Regions from separate parts of the Psychrosphaera aestuarii genome, predicted to be linked through region 1. Evidence: predicted binding sites of a transcription regulator. Region 1 holds the regulator's gene; each other region holds the start of a gene.
The links. Region 1 encodes ArgR, which controls arginine synthesis, uptake and breakdown. Its sites were predicted from a motif close to ANTGAATANNTATTCANT; they were not measured.
Positions count from the first base shown of each region.

Region 2: the regulator ArgR is predicted to act here: its motif matches at 1,890-1,907, upstream of J9318_RS07450 (citrate synthase).
Region 3: the regulator ArgR is predicted to act here: its motif matches at 2,682-2,699, upstream of gltB (glutamate synthase large subunit).

Region 1 covers NZ_CP072844.1:837,094-841,389, reverse strand. Annotated here, with positions in the region: gene J9318_RS03890 (autorepressor SdpR family transcription factor) at 1-142, shown strand, start outside; gene J9318_RS03885 (SdpI family protein) at 139-792, shown strand; gene mdh (malate dehydrogenase) at 828-1,769, opposite strand; gene argR (transcriptional regulator ArgR) at 1,915-2,379, shown strand; gene J9318_RS03870 (NfeD family protein) at 2,400-2,858, opposite strand; gene J9318_RS03865 (SPFH domain-containing protein) at 2,870-3,805, opposite strand; gene J9318_RS03860 (Dyp-type peroxidase) at 3,852-4,296, opposite strand, start outside.
Region 2 covers NZ_CP072844.1:1,620,512-1,624,807, reverse strand. Annotated here, with positions in the region: gene sdhA (succinate dehydrogenase flavoprotein subunit) at 1-952, opposite strand, end outside; gene sdhD (succinate dehydrogenase, hydrophobic membrane anchor protein) at 952-1,299, opposite strand; gene sdhC (succinate dehydrogenase, cytochrome b556 subunit) at 1,293-1,667, opposite strand; gene J9318_RS07450 (citrate synthase) at 2,052-3,338, shown strand; gene J9318_RS07445 (efflux RND transporter periplasmic adaptor subunit) at 3,611-4,296, shown strand, end outside.
Region 3 covers NZ_CP072844.1:2,732,343-2,736,638, reverse strand. Annotated here, with positions in the region: gene gltB (glutamate synthase large subunit) at 1-2,566, opposite strand, end outside; gene folE2 (GTP cyclohydrolase FolE2) at 2,929-3,855, opposite strand; gene J9318_RS12400 (type 1 glutamine amidotransferase family protein) at 4,081-4,296, shown strand, end outside.

The sequences.
Region 1 (4,296 bases):
AAAGTCTGCGGGTTTAGTCATTACAGTAAAAACGGGAACCACCATAACCTACTCTCTTAATGCCAGTGTGGTAGAAGAATTAATGAGTGGCTTATTTTCTATATTTGGACAAAAAGACGAAAGTAAAAAGGAGTCTTTATGAACTTAGTTAAATTCAGCATCTTTATCACTGTTATAACGTGTGTAGTAGCTGCTATTGCCATCAATTTGGTACCCGAGGGATTACAACTCCCAATTCATTGGAACGCTAGCGGTGAAGTAGATCGAATGACTAACGCTACCACGGCGCTAATAATGCCTCCTGTTTTGATGATAGCGTCTCTTTTGGTTCTAACTGTATTAAAGCATTTAGAGCCGAGAAAAGAGAACCTTACTCATTCATTAACTGCAGCGCGAGCAATCATAGCGTCGGTGGTGGCTCTACTTGCAATTATCGAAGCCGGTTATTTAGCAATGCTATTAGGGGTAGAATTCGAAATGCATAAAGTCATTCTTGCATCGGTAGGATTAGTGTTAATGGTTGCTGGTAATTATATGAGCAAAACTAGAAGTAACTTTTTTATCGGCATTAGAACGCCTTGGACATTAAGTAGTGACGAGGTTTGGCGGAAAACACATAGGCTAGGTGGTAAATTGTTTATGTTAGCCGGTGTTATCACAATGCTTGTTGCACCTTTTGCTAACAACGAGCTACTAAAATTAGTGATCCCTGTTGTTGTTGTTCCTGCCGCACTAATACCCGTCGGCTATTCATGGTGGTTATGGCGAGAAGAACAAAAAAAGCACCCTTAGGTGCTTTTTTTAAATAAAAACCACGTTAGTTTTTATTATTTACCGTTTACGAACTCTTCACCAAGTGTGATGTCGCCACGTAAACCTTCGATCATTTCAGCTTTACATTTAGCTTCAAAGTCACTTAGGTCACCGTAATGGAAGATTTCTTTTACGCCATCTTTACCAATTAATACTGGCTGAGCAAAGAAACGAGCATCTTCACTATTTACTTCTACATATGTGTATTCGTAAACATCATCTTCGCCGTTAATAGCATCTACTAGGCTTAAGCAAAAACGTGCAGCTGCAAGGCCCATAGATAAAGTAGCAGAACCGCCACCAGCTTTAGCTTCAACAACTTCTGTACCAGCATTTTGGATACGGGTAGTTAGCTTCTCGATTTCTTCTTGAGAGAACTCAACACCTTCTACTTGAGAAAGTAGAGGAAGGATAGTTGTGCCACTGTGACCACCGATAACAGGAACAACGATGTCTTCACAGTTAAGTCCTTTTGCTTCAGCTACAAATGCTTCTGCACGGATTACGTCAAGCGTCGTTACACCAAATAATTTAGCAGGGTTGTATTTGCCTTTGGCTTTTAACGTTTCTGCAGCAATTGCTACTGTTGTGTTAACTGGATTTGTAATAATACCAGTAAGCGCCTCTGGGCAGTTGTCAGCAATACCTTCAACTAATGTTTTTACGATGCCCGCATTGATGTTAAATAAATCTGAACGGTCCATGCCTGGCTTACGAGGAACGCCCGCAGGAATAAGAACGATGTCTGCACCTGTTAACGCTTTTGCAAGATCGTCAGCGCCAAAACCTTCAACTTTAACTTGAGTTGGGATGTGGCTTAAGTCAACTGCAACACCTGGAACAACCGGTGCAACGTCATATAAGGCTAATTCAGAACCAGCAGGTAACTGAGTTTTAAGTAGTAATGATAAAGCCTGTCCGATACCACCAGCGGCACCTAATACTGCAACTTTCATATTAATCTCCAATTTTAATCAATGATCGAGAAGTAAATTTTGCCGCAACCATACTGAAAGTTCGGCGAAAACTCAATTCGCAATTAGTATTATATGATGAAATGCATTAAAATTCCGCCTGAGTAGCTGGCAAGGAAAAAATACAATGACGCAAAACAAGCAAGAAGCACTAATTAAAGCATTTAAAGAGCTTTTAAACGAGGAACGTTTCGGATCGCAAATAGATATCGTCGATGCGCTTAAAGGCCAAGGCTTCGATAATATTAGTCAATCTAAAGTATCTCGGCTACTAACACGCTTTGGTGCAGTAAGAACCCGTAATGCCAAACAAGAAATGGTTTATTGTCTACCTGCCGAGCTTGGTATGCCAACGGCAAAAAGTCCATTGCGTCAGTTAGTTTTAGATATTAATCACAACGAAGCGATGGTTATTATCAAAACTAGTCCTGGGGCTGCTCAGCTAATTGCTCGATTATTAGATTCTGTCGGTAAAGCAGAAGGTGTATTGGGGACTATTGCTGGTGATGACACTATTTTTATAGCGCCGTTAAAAGTAAGTGAGATTGAGCACACTCTTAATAACGTAAAAACATTATTTGAAACCGTGTAACTCAACCTCTACATTAATGACTATTTATTCGAAACTGATTTGACCGTCATAAGACCCACTTGTATGTCGGTTACTTCAACTTTATCACCCGCTAAAAGCGGTTCATCACTTTCTATTTTCCACGTTATACCTGAATATTGATAACTGCCAGGCTGAGTTGGCGACACAGCCGTCTCTAACCTAAACTGGTGTCCAAACAAATCAGAGTGCACATTATGCGCAGGTTCCGTTTTCTGTAGATTAGATAGCGGCTTCCATAATATGGCACTATAAACCCCTGACAAAACCGCAATGCATAACGAAATAACTGTCCATGTATCACTGATAATACCGAACTGTAATAACACTCCTGTTGTTAGCGTTGCCAATCCAATTAAAGTTAGGAAAAAGGTCGCAAAACCTAAAAAAACAATATCGATAACAGCAAGTAAAACACCCGCAGCCATTAACATTTGAGCTGTATTTTCAAAAAATGACATCACAGTCTCCTTTAGCTTTTATTCATGGTGCCAATAATACTCATAGCCTGCGCAACCATGCTACTCGCGTCAGTGGCGTTATCTGGAAGAAGAACAACCGACGATTCCTTCGCAATAGCCTGTTTAGCACTAATTGCTTTTGTTGCTAGGTCTAGCTGAATCGCTTTCTGACCCTGCTCGGTCTTGGCAACGTTACCAATTGTTTCTAAAGCTTCCGCTTTTGCTACCGCAACTTGCATAATCGCTTTCGCTTCACCTTCTGCCTTTAATATTTGCTCTAATTTTTCAGCTTCTGCAGCAAGTACTTGCGCTTGCTTTTGACCTTCCGCTACATTAATTGCAGCTTGACGATCACCCTCTGACTCTAAGACTTGAGCTCGTTTTTCACGCTCAGCTTTCATTTGGCGCTCCATCGCTTCCATTACAGATTGCGGTGGAATGATGTCTTTAATCTCATAACGTAAAACCTGAACGCCCCATGGACCAGCCGCTTCATTTATTGCTGCGACAATATTGGTATTTAACGAATCACGCTCTTCGAATGTCTTGTCTAGTTCCATTTTACCGATTTCACTACGCATCGTCGTTTGAGATAGTTGAATAACGGCAAATACATAATCGTCAACACCATAAGATGCTTTATAAGGGTCTAAAACTCGAAAGTACAATACACCATCAACAATTAATGAAATATTGTCTCGCGTAATCGCAGATTGACCTGGTACGTCAACGGCTTGTTCTTTTAAAGAGCGGTCATAAGCAACAACATCAACAAAAGGCACAATAAAGTTTAAGCCAGCCTCAATAGATTTATTAAATTTACCAAATCGCTCAATAACATATGCTCGATTTTGAGGAACAAACTTAATAGACGATTTCAGTAACACGACAACTAAAATTAGAAGTGCAAACTCAAACGAGATCATTGAGCTAAGTATTTCATTCATAATAAATTCCTTTTACAGCGGTTAAAAAGATAGAGAGGATAATTGATTAATTAACATTACCTTGATTTAGCAAGTAATCAATAGATGGTGCGAAAAAGGCTGCGCCCGTTTCTGCAGTTGTGTAATTCAGTAAATGATCATAGTTTCCGGCATCGCTACCAAACACCATATTTGCTAATATTTTTTCAAAGCTATCAGCATTAGCACAATACGAAACAAATAGAAGCCCCTGCGTCGTAAGGTTACCATAAGGCATACTTTGTCTTAGTAGCTGAATAGGCTCGCCATTAGAATCAAAACATCGAGCCCGAAACGCATGTGCGGTCTCAGGTAGTTCGTCTTGGCTTACTCTTGAATTATCCTTTTTATAGCGACCAATTATGAGCTCCTGCTCTTCAGTAGGGATACCTTGCCATCTGTTAATATTATGCCTATAACGCTGAATATGCACGTAGCTACCGTTATTAAATGGACCCGGCTCATCTATTAAT
Region 2 (4,296 bases), 780 kb from region 1:
AGTGATCAAGTTTTAACTTAAGGTGTGGACCTTGAGGGCCATCGCAGCCACGACCTTCACGAATCTCAGTCATCATTGAACGAGCAACAACGTCACGAGACGCAAGGTCTTTCGCATTTGGCGCATAACGTTCCATGAAACGCTCGCCATCTTTATTTAGAAGATAACCACCTTCACCACGACAACCTTCTGTTACTAACGTACCTGCACCAGCGATACCCGTTGGGTGGAACTGCCACATTTCCATGTCTTGTAACGCAACACCTGCACGAACTGCCATGCCAACGCCGTCGCCAGTATTAATATGTGCGTTTGTAGTTGAAGCATAAATACGACCTGCACCACCCGTTGCTAAAACGGTTGCACGCGCTTTAAAAAATACTACTTCACCACTTTCTATATCAATAGCAGTACAACCTACAATTGCACCGTCTGAATTTTTTACTAGGTCAAGTGCGTACCACTCGCTGTAAACGGTAGTCTTATTTTTAACGTTTTGTTGATATAACAAGTGTAACAATGCGTGGCCTGTTCTATCTGCTGCAGCCGCTGTACGGGCTGCCTGCTCGCCACCAAAGTTTTTAGACTGACCGCCAAAAGGACGTTGATATACAGTGCCATTTTCGAATCGAGAAAAAGGTAGACCTTTATTCTCCATTTCTAAAATTGCCTCTGGACCTGTTTTACACATGTACTCGATCGCGTCTTGGTCTCCGATAAAATCAGAACCCTTAACCGTGTCATACATGTGGTATTCCCAGTTATCCTCGTGTGCATTGCCTAGCGCAACTGTAATACCACCTTGAGCAGATACAGTATGTGAACGAGTTGGAAATACTTTTGAAATCAGTGCACAAGACTGGCCTGATTCTGAAATTTGTAAAGCGGCGCGCATACCCGCACCACCAGCGCCAATAACAACAGCGTCGAATTCTCTAACTGAAATACTCACTAAACACCCCACAAAATAAATAGACCTGCTACAACATAAGCCAAGCCAATAGTGTTAAGAATAAAGCTAAGTACTGCACGAACTGACGAATTCTTAACATAATCAGTAAGAACTTGCCAAAGGCCAATGCGAGTATGAACCCATATACAAAGCAATGTAATAAATGTAAAAATCTTAACGCCTAAATTCGCGAATAAACCAGACCAAATCTCATACGTCATTTCTGGTGTTGATAAGAATACATATAAGATGAAGAAAGTGTATGCCGTCATCAACAACGCAGTTGTGCGTAGCGATACGTAATCTTGAACACCGTCTCTTTTCAACGAAGCTTGATTGATTACCATATCCATACTCCAGCCAAAATTACTGTTACAATCCAAATAGCAATCGCCAATTTGGCACTTAGGTTACCTGACTCCAACTCTTCCCAATGTCCCATATCCATTATTAAGTGACGGATGCCACCAATGATATGGTAAGAAAGTGCTGCCAATGTACCAATCGCAATAATCTTTCCTATAACACCTTGCATTAGCTGTTTAGCTAATTCAAAGCCTTCGGCAGATTGAAGAGAAATGGCCCAAACTACAATAACGAAGATCAGAGCGAAGAACATCGCAACACCAGTGATACGGTGAAGAATTGACGCATTCGCCGTAGCTGGCATTGAAATGGTAGTCAGATCTAGATTTACAGGTCTTTGTTTTTTCACGATTACTTGCCTATCAGAGCTGTTTATTTATAGAGTATACCGATGAAGTACACCAATGGTTTTGTTGAACTTAAAATTTATTTTATTTGATCTAAATAAGCACAACTAACAGTATCTGCATACGAGTGCAGTACAAGGAGTATATATAGCGATTTACGATATATCAATTTCTGTTTAAATTTAACGTGTTAAAGAGCAATATTTATACAGGTCAGAATAATAGATGAATAATAATTGAACATTTGTGCAATAAAATTGACTTTTTACTCTACTTTAGAGTTACAATAGCGTGATTTTTTTAATGACTTATCTTAATTATTTCATTTTCTTCTATACTGATGACTATGATTAATTAAAACAACTACATATTCGAGGAGAACATGCATGGCAGATAAAAAGGCCACAGTTCAAGTCACAGGACAAGAACCATTTGATTTACCAATAATGTCAGGCACAGCTGGTAACGACGTCATTGACGTTCGTACACTGGGTAGCCATGGCGTTTTCACATATGATCCAGGTTTTTTGGCCACTGCTTCATGTCAATCAGAGATTACTTTTATTGATGGTGGTAAAGGTGTTTTATTACACCGCGGTTACCCAATTGAGCAGTTAGCAGACGGCTCTTCATACTTAGAGTTATGCTATTTGCTTCTTCACGGTGAGTTACCGTCTTCTGAAAAGCTAGAAGAATTTGAAGAAACCATCACTCACCACACTATGGTTCATGAGAAGATTGCAAACTTCTTCCATGGGTTTGTAGTTGATGCGCATCCGATGGCAATGCTTTGTGGTGTTGTAGGCGCACTATCTAGCTTTTACCACGATGACTTGAGTATTACCGATCCAGCTCAACGTAAACGAAGTGCATATCGTTTAGTGGCTAAATTGCCAACGATCGCAGCAATGGCATACAAATACAGCATAGGTCAGCCGTTTGTTTACCCTCAAAACAAACTGTCTTACTCAGAAAACTTTTTACACATGATGTTCTCTGTGCCAGCGGAAGAGTACAAAGTTAATCCTGTTATTGCGAAAGCGATGGATAAGATTTTCATGCTTCATGCTGATCACGAACAGAATGCGTCAACGTCGACTGTACGTCTAGCAGGTTCTTCAGGCGCAAATCCATATGCATGTATTGCTGCTGGTATTGCATCACTTTGGGGCCCTGCACACGGCGGTGCTAACGAAGCTTGTTTAACTATGCTTCAACAAATCGGTTCAGTTGACCGTATTCCAGAGTTCGTAGCTAAAGCGAAGGACAAAGAAGACCCGTTCCGTCTAATGGGCTTCGGTCACCGTGTTTATAAGAACTTTGATCCGCGTGCTAAAGTAATGCGTGAAACTTGTCATGAAGTTCTAACTGCACTTAACATCAATGATCCGTTATTAGATGTAGCAATGGAACTAGAGCGTATCGCGTTAGAAGACCCGTACTTTGTTGAAAAGAAACTTTACCCTAACGTAGATTTCTACTCAGGTATCATTCTTAAGGCAATTGGTATTCCTACAAGCATGTTCACAGTTATCTTCGCAATGTCTCGTACTGTTGGCTGGATCAGCCACTGGGACGAAATGTTAAGCGAAAAAGGTCAAAAAATTGGTCGTCCTCGTCAGTTATATACTGGCCCAGCAAAACGTGATTACGTTCCTGCAGATAAACGATAACTTTTGATTTAGTCTTAAAAAAGCAGCCAATGGCTGCTTTTTTTATTCTTATATTCCTATATTCCTACACTTCTTTATTTCTTTATTTCTTTATTTCTTTATTGATTTTTTAGTGATTTAGCTAACTATTAGTCAAATTCGTCATATTTTTGTATCTCTCACCCAACAGCATTGTTCATTAAGCTGTAACCAATTGATTTTAAAGAAATAAAATAATGGCACGAGTAATGCGATAAACGTTCAATACATAGCATTTAAAATGGACCAATGTAATGAACAAAAACCAATTAAAACGACTGCCACTTGCAATTATTTTCGGTGCAACACTTTTGTCACTTCAAGCGTGTGAAGACGCGAGTGCTTCAATCGACAAAGAAGCAAAACAAGAAGAAGTTATAAAAGTTCCCGTTGAAGCTGAAAACATCGTTCGCTCAAATATTGCTAACTATTACGCGGCTAACGCTATTCTTGAGTCAACAGCTGAAGCCGATGTCATTAGTAAAGTTCAGGGCTTAGTTGAACAAGTTTATGTTGAAGAAGGTGACTACGTAAAAGAAGGTCAGCTTTTAGCTAAATTAGACGACACTCGATATCAACTTGTATTACAACAACGCCAAGCTGAACTCGAACAAGTTCAAAGTGAATTAAAAAGGTTAAACACCGCAAAAAACAAGACATTTGTGAGTGCCGACACGTTAGAAAAGTTGCAGTGGCAATTTCAATCGTTGCAAGCTGCTACCGACATTGCAAAATTAGACGTCTCAGAAACAAAGATTGTTGCACCAATTACTGGTTATATTTCAAATCGATATGTAAAGAAAGGCAACTTAGTCCATCAATATCAACACCAAAACCTATTCCATATTGTCTCTCAAAAAGCACTTGAAGGGGTTATTTATCTGCCAGAGGGCCGTCTTCCTGAAGTTCAACATAAACAACCAGTAGAATTAAGCTTACC
Region 3 (4,296 bases), 1.2 Mb from region 1:
CAACTTCATCTAACGGAATACTTTTACAAGAGGTAAGCTTAAACAAATCTCTAAAGTGGCTGGCAGGGCGATTATTTACAGCATCAGCATATAACTGATAGTCGTTGCTATTGCCACTCTGTACTGCTTTTTGCAATAACTGAACAACATCAGGATTGTAAGCGTGATACTCCCCACCATGCACATACTTTAAGTATCCACCATGCTCCAGTTCTTTGCGGGCGAGCCATGCATACTTGTTTAAGCGAATGAGGTCTGACTCAATATCTTTAAAATCGGCGCCACCCACTCGACTGACAATATGCGGAAAGCATAACTGCATTACTTTGTTGCCTATGCCGATTAACTCAAATAGGTTTGAGCAGCGATAACTAGCAACCGTCGCAATGCCCATTTTCGACATGATTTTCAACAAGCCTTTATTTAGACCTTTTCGGTAGTTACTAATTGCTTGTTTGGCACTTAATTGAATATCACCGTTTGCTACATATTGCTCGACGGTTTCATATGCAAGGTAAGGGTACACAGCCGTTGCACCAAGACCGATTAATACCGCGAGTTGATGGGAGTTACGAACGCCGCCAGACTCAACAATAATATTAGTATCGCAGCGAAGCTGACTACTTACGAGCACTTCTTGCACAGCACCTAACGCTAGCGGTGCGGGAATAACCAATTGCTCTTGCGTCGGGTTTTTATCGGATAATATGACAATGACGGTTTGATGTTCTTTTACAGAATGCGCAACTTTTTTGCATAAACTCTCTATTGCCTGTTGTAACGAAAATTGACTAGCGTTGTAGCACAAGGCAAACGTCTCGGTTCGATAATGTTCTTGATCAAACTCTTTTAGTTGCTTTAGGTCTGTGTACATTAATACCGGCGAATCAAATAGAACTCTGTCGGCATAACCTGACGTTTCGGCAAATACATTTTGTTCACGACCTATACAGGTTGCTAATGACATGACATGGCTTTCGCGCAAGGGATCTATCGGTGGATTTGTAACCTGGGCGAATTGTTGACGAAAATAGTCGTATAGATCGCGAACTTTATGTGACATCACGGCCATTGGCGTATCATCACCCATAGAGCCAGTGGCTTCTTGGCCATCACAAGCGAGTACTTTTACTACTTGTTCGATTTCTTCATAAGTATAATTAAAAAGCTTATGTAAGATCCGTTGTTGCTTGTCATCGTACAGCCGGGTGCCAATTTTATCAGCAGCATAATCTTCAAACGGTACTAAGTGACGAATGTGCTGCTCTAGCCATTCATTGTATGGGTGGCGATCTTTTAAGTCATAATCAATTTCATCCGAATACCAAACTTTACCGTTATAAGTGTCCACCGCTAACATTTCACCTGGCCCAACTCGACCTTGCTCAACCACCTCGTCAGGAGTGTAGTCCCAAATACCCGACTCTGAAGCGAGCGTTAACAACTTGTCTTTTGTAATAATATACCGAGCAGGGCGCAAGCCGTTTCTATCTAAGTTACAGGCTACATGGCGACCATTAGTAATGACTATGCCTGCAGGGCCGTCCCAAGGTTCCATATGCATGGAGTTAAACTCGTAAAAGGCTTTCAATTTTTCATCCATTTGAGGATGCTTTTGATAGGCAGGTGGCACCAATAATCGCATTGCTCTGAATAAGTCCATCCCACCGGCGAGAAATAACTCCAGCATGTTATCTAGGGATGCACTATCGCTACCTTCATAATTTACAAACGGTGCGGCTTCTTTTAAATCAGCAATTAATGGCGAGTGAAACTTATATTGCCGTGCTTGAGCCCATTGACGATTTCCTTTTATCGTATTTATTTCGCCGTTGTGTGCGAGAAATCTAAACGGTTGCGCCAGTTTCCATTGAGGCGTGGTATTCGTAGAAAACCGCTGGTGGAATACACAAATTGCGGTAGACATTCTAATGTCAGAAAGATCTAAGTAAAAGTCTGCCAAGTCCTTCGGCATGACTAACCCTTTATAAATAGTAACTAAACAGCTTAAGCTAGAAATATAGAAATCGGTGTCATGAAGCATCTGTTGTTCAATTCGTCGTCGTGCCATGTAAAGTCGACGCTCAAAGTCTTTTTTACGCCAGCCTGGCGGAGCGTTAACAAACACCTGCTGGATGTCCGGCAAACTTTCTGTGGCAATTTCACCAAGTATATTTTTATTCGTTGGGACTTCACGCCAACCAACTATTTGTAGTGTTTCTTTTTCTAGTTCTTTGACGATGATCTTTTTTGCTTGCTGATTAAGGAGAGGGTCTTGGCTAAGAAAAATATTACCAACGGCATATTTTTTACCAAGCCTCCAACCATTTTGCTCTGCCACGGCCGTAAAGAACTGATCGGGTTTTTGCATCAACAAACCGCATCCATCACCGGTTTTACCGTCGGCCGATACGCCACCTCTGTGTTGCATGCGAGCGAGACTGGTAATAGCGGTTCGAATAATTTTGTGACTTGGCTCACCTTCTAAATGCGCAATTAAGCCAAAACCACAATTGTCTTTTACCCAACGTTCGTCATGCAGTGCAGTATGTTTGATATTATTCAAATGAGAACCTCACATATATCGCAACACGTTTATTTATCTAACTCAGTATAGCTATAAAAGTAGAAGTGACCCCGAGATGAAAATACAGCTAGCGATGCTAAATTAGATAGGATGTTGTGAATATAAATTCATTAATTTTAAATAATCTATCTTGTGGCGATGGTTAAATCAAGAGGATATTAGTATTAAAACTCTAAATTTTTGTAATTTAACTACGAATTTAATCCGTAACATATACGGTTTTACTTGATTTTACTTGGTTTGTTGCGAGGTTTTATTTTAATTTGTACTTTAAAAACAAAATTTGGTCATAAAAAAAGCAGCTAGTGATGGGTAGCTGCTTTCATCATTGTCTAAATAATTTATTTAGATGAATATCCGCCTTCAATACCTTTACTGGCCACTGATACAGCATCATGTGCATGCAAAGATTCATAATGATTAACTCGTAACCAAAAGTCCTTGTAGCCTTCAATGTTGTTTAATGCCGCTTTAATACGACGACCTGCATCTTCACAAAACATTAAGTTTTGACCATTTAAGCGGGCAAATTCTTGCTCATCTTCACGTTTAACCGCTGCTTGAACCGGCGTTTTAAGAGCAAACTCAATAGCGTCAACTAAATCAACAATTGGAAAGTCAGTAACGGCTTCTGAAAGTTTAACTTTGACTTCTGCAATTGAACGTTGGCTATGCGGAGTTGCGACGATGCCTTCAGTAGAGCCTAACCAAGCATGAACGGTTTCAGCATCAACTTTAGCTTGTCCATCAAATGTCTCGTTGAATTTGTTTTGAATAAGCTGACGAGCTAGTGCTGCAGAACAAGGGCAAGTTGATGAGTAAGGTACTTTTACAGCAAGTTCAATATCTAATAGACCGTCTGTTAAGTTACCAGTAATTACGACTGGGTAGGCTTTCCAACCTAGTTTGCCACTAATCAGTGACTTACGGCGCATGTGATAATCAAATTCAAATTTAAGGTGCGCAGCATTTGAAAGGTCGTGATGACTTTCAATAAAGTTAGTAAGCAGCGTTTGTAGGTTTTTAATATTTAACGCACTCTCAACTGAAAGCTCATCTAGCATTAAATACAAACGAGACATGTGAATGCCTTTAGCTTTTGGCTCTTTAAGGTTAACAAACGCTTCAACCAGCGCTGAAGTCGGACGAGTCTCACCTTGCATCTCAACCATTAATGGCATTTCAATGTTGCTCATCCCTACCCAATCAAGCACACCTTCAGTTTGGGCTTTCGCTTGATTTGCAATATCTGGCATTTTAGTTGGCATGTAATCTCCAAATTTTAAACAACAAAAGCCCTCATGTGTCATAGAGAGGGCTGTATATAAAGGTAATTCGCTTATAGTGTCTATTTATACCACACTTGCACGGTTTAATTAACCAAATAACCTAGTGTTTTACTCAACTTTTTACTATAAGGTTCAAAAAAAAATTATAAGTGTGGTAGTGTTGCAATTGGAGCACATATTTCATTTCATAGGGTAGTGATTAAAATGTTTTGGGACTTAAAATTAACCTCATATTTATTATTGGTTTTTTTAGCTTTTTCCAAGGTAGGTAATGCCAAAGAATTTCAAACAATCCTTATTGGTGGTGGCCTAAACGTCTGTTCAAGTGTTCAACCTGAAAACTGCCTTACTCCGCTGTCTACTAACGAAACGCATCATACTCAGCATAGCTATATATTAAGTGCTGAAAATATTAAAACC